One region of the Oikeobacillus pervagus genome, then DNA from elsewhere that is predicted to be linked to it. Evidence: predicted binding sites of a transcription regulator. Region 1 holds the regulator's gene; the other holds the start of a gene.
What was found. Region 1 encodes Rex, which represses fermentation and respiration genes when NADH is low (regulators of the CRP and FNR family bind a similar motif). Its sites were predicted from a motif close to TTGTGAAATATTTCACAA; they were not measured.
Positions count from the first base shown of each region.

Region 1 (3,381 bases):
TGGAGTATTTCTCGCCTTTTTTGCTCAAGATATTGCCATTAGAATTGAACTTTTACTTGGAGTCACTCCTGGATCGGAAAACACGCAACAAATTATTCAAATTATCGAATATGTACCCTTTACGATGATTGTTGCCTCTATATTAGGTCCCATCCTCGAGGAAATTGTCTTCCGAAAGGTCATATTCGGCAGCCTCTATGAAAGATTTCCCTTTTGGGTTGCTGCACTCATTAGTTCAGTTATTTTCTCTGCGGCCCATATGGAACTAGAGCATACTTTATTATATTCTGCCATGGGATTTACCTTTGCTTTTTTATATGTAAAAACAAAACGTTTAATCGTTCCCATTATCGCTCACGTGTCGATGAATACATTGGTCATATTAGGCCAATATTTCTTTCGGGATGAATTAGAAAAATATATAGAAGAAGCAGAAAAAATTTCAGGGTTTATTGGAGGATTCTTTTAATGAAACAAACATCATGGTTACCCGGGACATTAAACATCCTACTAGGAGTGTTTTTTACTTATATTGCGATTGTGACAGTGAATTCGAATGGCTTTGGATTTTTTACTTACTTGCTCATTCTATTAGCGACCTTAGATATTGGCACGGGCTTACGAATGACCTTTGCTCATTTTCGTCATAAAAAGAGAGAAAAAAAATAGACCGCTTGATCGGTCTATTTTTTTTGAGCTTCTTCCGACTCTATTTCCCTTTCCATTTGCTCTTCTGCCTCAATTACCTTTCGATAGCCAATTTTTGAGATCCAAATACTAATTTCGTATAAAATACAAAGTGGAATGGTGACCATCATATGTGACATCACATCTGGCGGGGTAATAAGAGCCGCAATGACTAATAAAGTGAAATAGGCATATTTACGAATTTTTGCTAAAAACATCGGAGTGATAATTCCTAATCGTGTTAGAAACAACATGACAACCGGCATTTGGAATAAGAAACCAAACGGAATCGTAATTTGAAATAAGAACTGAAAATATTCATTAATACCGATAACCTGTTGAATATCTAGTTTTTCCGACATATTCATCATAAATCGAACAACAAATGGAAAAAGGATAAAATAAGAAAAGGAAAGGCCCCCTAAGAAAAGGAAGACAGAAATTGGAATATAACTTAAAGTAACCTTCCTCTCTTTCTCATATAACCCTGGGCTGATAAAGGCCCATAATTGATACAAAATGACGGGTGAAGTGATGATAAAAGCCAACACAAAGGCCATTTGAAAATAGATTTTCAAAGGGTCCGTCATTCTAAAAGCATTCATCGTTAATTCTTTCGCCTCATCCGCTGACTGTAAATAACGAATAATCGGTTCAGCTAAGAAAAGACTGCCGATGATTGCAATGAAGAAGAAAACGACTACAATCATGAGTCGTTTTCTTAATTCACTTATATGCTCAAAAATCGTCATTTCATTTTGACTCATTCTATTTCATCCTATCATCACTTAGCGTCTTTTTTATCTTTTGAATCATCATCTTCTGCTAAGCCTTTCGTAGCGTCTTTAAATTCGCGCAATGTATCTCCTGCGGCTCTTCCTAATTGAGGGAGCTTTTTTGGACCGAATAATAATACAGCAACAAGTGCAATGATAAGAATACTGCCGATACCTAGTGGCATAAATGCTACACCTCCTTCCTCTAATAATAACTGATTTTGATCATTTTTTCTATTAAGAATTTGTCTCTTCTATGACTTCTTCAGGATAGTTTTTTAGAAAATAAACAAGTGACTGTAATTCAACAGCTAAATCAATGTGATGGACTCTGATCGAAGAAGGTACCGTTAATCTGGCAGGAGTAAAATTAAGTATTCCTTTGATATCCGCTTTTACTAGTCGATCGGTAATTTGTTGGGCAACTGGCGCTGGTACGGTAAGAATTGCCACATGAATTTGTTCTGAAGCTAATCTTTCTTCTAGTTCATCCAAATGATGGACATCAACATCCCCAATTTTCTTCCCGACTTTTTCTGCATTTACATCAAATGCAATATCTATTCTAGTATTATTATTTTTCATAAAATTATAATTTAAAAAAGCCGTGCCTAAATTTCCGACACCAATTAATGCCACTTTCGTAATTTCATCTTGATCTAATGTTTTTCTAAAAAAAGATAGCAAATATCCTACATTATATCCATATCCTTTTTTTCCAAGAGCACCGAAGTAAGAGAAATCACGTCGAATCGTTGCTGAATCGACTTTTACCGCTTCACTTAACTCGGCAGATGAAACTCTTTGCTTGCCTGACGAATGGAGATTTTGAATAAATCGATAATACAATGGCAATCTTTTTGCCGTTGCTTGTGGAATTTTCATTGATTCTTGATTCATAATCTTTCCTCCAACTGCACTAAACCTATACTTTTTTTCTATAGTAAAATTGCATGAATCTTTTCCGTGATTCATGCGTATAACTTACTCTTCCCTATCTGATGTAGGCTGTTCATTTAATTGTTTATAATAATCTGGACTTGAGACTCCACCTGTTTTTTCAATTAAATAGGTAGGGCCTATGACCATTCCTTTGTCCACCGCCTTACACATATCATAAACGGTTAATGCACAGACAGAAGCAGCTGTTAACGCTTCCATTTCTACACCTGTATTCCCCTTTGTTTTTACTTTCGAGGTAATCATTAATTGATAGCACTCACTTTTTTTCTCCCATTCGAAAGAAAGATCGATTCCTTTTAGCGGAATGGGATGACACATCGGAATGATTTCCCACGTCTTCTTCGCCGCCATAATTCCGGCTACTTGCGCTACTGCTAGTACATCCCCTTTCTTCATCTTATTATTTTGAATTGCCCCGTAAATCTCATCATTCACTTCAATGCTAGATCTAGCAATCGCTGTTCGAACTGTTTCAGGTTTTCGACTTACATCGACCATTTTCGCTCGGCCTTCTTCATTAAAATGAGTAAATTGCGACAACATGAACACCTCTTTTTTTACATAATACACTATTTTTCTATGATTGTCTTTGAACTTTGAATATCTTTTCACAAATCATTGAACCTATTCGCACCGTATCTCCTTTAATCATTTAAAATAATCCTCACTGTTGCCTGCCTTATTATGAATAGGATACACTTACAATAGGAATAAGAGGTGAGAAAAATGATTTTACTGCAAGTACAACAACTTTCAAAATTTTTCGCAGCCGAACAAATTTTGTCTAACATAAAGCTAGAAATTCAAACAAACGACCGAATTGCCCTTGTTGGCAGAAATGGGGCGGGAAAATCCACCTTATTAAAGATCATTTCCGGACAAATGTCTTATGATTCCGGCGAAATTATGAAGCCGAAGGACGTATCCATCGGTTATTTAGCCCAGAATACCGGTT
Region 1 is NZ_JAUSUC010000052.1:8,633-12,013, reverse strand. Features, by position in the region: gene J2S13_RS14495 (CPBP family intramembrane glutamic endopeptidase) at 1-469, shown strand, start outside; gene J2S13_RS14490 (YdiK family protein) at 469-669, shown strand; gene tatC (twin-arginine translocase subunit TatC) at 684-1,454, opposite strand; gene J2S13_RS14480 (twin-arginine translocase TatA/TatE family subunit) at 1,472-1,648, opposite strand; gene J2S13_RS14475 (redox-sensing transcriptional repressor Rex) at 1,701-2,363, opposite strand; gene moaC (cyclic pyranopterin monophosphate synthase MoaC) at 2,448-2,966, opposite strand; gene abc-f (ribosomal protection-like ABC-F family protein) at 3,153-3,381, shown strand, end outside.

Region 2 (3,381 bases), on a different contig from region 1:
TATTTGTTTATTTTAACAAATGAATCCTCATACAATTGTGACAAATATCACTTTAAATAGAAAGAGGAGCAATCTTATAAATATCACTTTAAATAGAAAGAGGAGCAATCTTATAAATAGCTCCCCGTAAATGATTAAGCTAAATGGCCTTTATCATCCCTACTTAACTCACTAAACATCCCTACGTAATTTTTCACTTCACCTGCTTCATTTTTAACCGCACTAATGGTTAACCATTGCAAATAAAGTTCACCCGTTTTTTTCTTATTCCAAATTTCCCCTTGCCAGAATCCTTTTACTTTTATAGTATCCCACATCATCTGGTAAAATTCCTTTTTATGTTTACCCGACTGCAATACACGCGGTGTTTGACCTATCATTTCAGATGAATCATACCCTGTAATCGCAGTAAATGCTGGATTCACATTTAATATTTTTCCCTCTATATCAGTGATGAGAATAGCCTCAGCTGTATGGTTGATGACATTCTTGGCTAACTCTAAGTTTTCTTGATAATACATCATAATGACAATGATCAAACTGGCTAATGCAACTTGTGATAAAGCCATAAATCCTATGGCGTAATGGCCAGTTAAATTGAATAGAATGGATAGAATGAGAGGTGGGAAAAAGCCTCCAAGCCCCCCCATCGCTGAGACGATTCCATTGACAATACCAGCCTGTTTTGAAAAATAAAGTGGGACAAGTTTAAAGATCGTTCCATTTCCAATTCCAGCGAAAAAAGCAATTGCCAAACAACCAATTGTATATAATAATAAAGAAGGTGTAAATGCTAATAATAAACCTGAGAGAGTTAAACATGTAAATACAATCATTAAAATTTTGAATGAATTAAATTTATCCCCAAGCCAACCACCAATTGGTCTCATTGCTGTTGCTAACACGATAAATCCAGCGGTTCTCATACCTGCGTCTACTTTGTCTAATTCAAAATGAGACACTAAAAAGTTTGGAAGGTAAATGGTAAAGGCAACGAAAGCCCCAAAAGTTAAAAAATAGAATAAACTTAAAAACCATAATTTAGGATTTTTGTAAACACTTTTAATTTGTTGCATTAATGGTGTATTCACTTTTGGCTCTTTTTTATCACCTAAAAAGAAGTTTAGTACCGCAAATGCGATCAAAAGAATAATGAGTAGTTGTACAGTGGTTTGCCAACCAAATTTCACAGCTAAAACTGGGGCAGAGAAGGTTGTCACAGCCGTACCTATATTCCCTGCTCCATAAATTCCATTCACAAGTCCATGTTTCTCACGCGGATAATATTTTGGAATAGATGTTACCCCTACTGAAAAGATCGCCCCACCAATTCCAATAAAAAGACCACCAATCAAAAGGTCTGTTAAACTATCGGCAATACTTATAAAATAAACAGGAAAGATTAATAAAATAAAGCTAATTGAAAATATTTTTCTTGCACCGTACTTATTTGTCCAATAACCAATAGGAACACGTAAAATCGATCCAAGTATAACAGGTACTGCTGTGACCAGTGATAATTGTCCAGGTGTTAAAGAAATATCCTCTTTAATAAAAGGCATTAACGATGAAATAATCACCCAAACCATGAATCCCGCTATTAAACTAAATGTTTGCAATGGGAGCTGTAATTTTTGGACTTTCATTTCTAAATTCTCCTCTCAACGACAATTGTTCATAGCAATGTTATCAATGCTGAACCTTATGACTATATAGTAGGTAATGTCCTCATGAAAAGGTGTGATGAACTTCACATTTAGCATATGGTTCATTTTTCTGTCACTTTTATTTAAATTAGCTATAATAAATAGAAGATGTTCCCAATCCGATTTTTATGTTATTCTATATTCCTTATTATCATTTGCATAGTGAATAACTATTTATAAAAGAAAAGGTGATGTTTTATGACCTCACAACCATTAAAATCAACTCATTCAGTCGAAATTAAAGAACTTATTCGATTTTCTGAAAGAAGGATCAAAATAAAAAAAGGGGATTATTTATTCCAAGAAGGGATGACGGCGGAAGGACTTTATATTATTTTATCTGGAAAGGTTCAAATTAGTAAAATCACTCCAGATGGTCGTGAACTCTCCCTTCGTATATGTGGAGAAAATGAAATTTGTGGAGAACTAACTCTTTTCACCTACTCCCCTCAATATTTATTAACAGCTAAAGTGATTGAAGATGGTGAGGCCGCTGTGATTTTGAAAGATCAACTAGAAAAGGAACTATTTAAAGACAGCACTTTAGCATTAGAATTTATGAAATGGATGAGTGATCATTTCCGAAAAACACAGACCAAATTTCGCGATTTAGTGCTACACGGAAAAAAAGGGGCGCTATTCTCAACGCTAATCCGAATGACCAATAGTTATGGTGTGGAAACGAAAAAGGGAATTCTAATTGATTTACCACTAACCAATCAGGAGCTAGGAAATTTCTGTGGGACCTCCAGGGAAAGTGTGAACCGGATTTTGAATGAATTAAAACACGACGGCATTATCTCTATGAAAAAAGGAAAAATTACCATTCATGATCTTCAATTTTTAAAAGACGAAATTGGTTGTGAAAATTGCCCTGCTATTTATTGTAGTATTGAATAAAGAGAAAAAAGATTGTGTGCAAACTAAAATGCACACAATCTTTTTTTACGATTATAAAATTTAGGATTGTTGATATCACCCTTTAAAAATGTTGTCCACGGCAAGTCTTCAGCGCCGATGGGCGAGGCGCTTCCGCATTTGTTATGCTTTCTTTTTTTCTTTTCGCATTGCTTTTGGTATATAGACACATGCTGGTTCACTTTCTAAATAATCACCAGTTAAAGCATAGGCACGAGAACGTGAACCCCCACACACATTTCGGAATTCACATACACCACATTTTCCTTTATAGCTGTCTGGATTTCGTAGTTCTTTAAAGATCGGTGAATCGCGGTAAATGGAAGCCAAGCTTTCGTCCCGGACATTCCCTCCTTTAATAGGTAGTAGTCCACTAGGAAAGACATCGCCTATATGGGAAATAAATACAAAACCATTTCCATCATTTACACCTTTTGGTGCCCGACCTAGACCATCAATTCTTCCTGTTTTTCCTTCCTGAAGTGCCATTTCATAATGGATTTGTTGTTCCATATTTTTGGATTCACGCATTTTTTGCTGAATCACAACTCTTCGATAATGTTGAGCAGCTGTCGTTTTAATATCAAAAGGTACCTTTTTGCTTACTTCATAAAGCCAACGCATTACTTTTTCATGTTCTACTGGAGAAACCATATCATTTTCTTTCCCACGACCAGTTGGGACTAAAAAGAACACACTCCATAATTCACATCCAAGTTCCTCTACTAATTTGGCCATTTGATCAAGCGCATCAATA
Region 2 is NZ_JAUSUC010000049.1:9,347-12,727, reverse strand. Features, by position in the region: gene J2S13_RS14235 (nitrate/nitrite transporter) at 135-1,646, opposite strand; gene J2S13_RS14230 (Crp/Fnr family transcriptional regulator) at 1,905-2,606, shown strand; gene J2S13_RS14225 (TIGR04053 family radical SAM/SPASM domain-containing protein) at 2,748-3,381, opposite strand, start outside.
Region 2: a site for Rex is predicted at 1,739-1,756, ahead of J2S13_RS14235 (nitrate/nitrite transporter). Genes of this name have one in related genera too.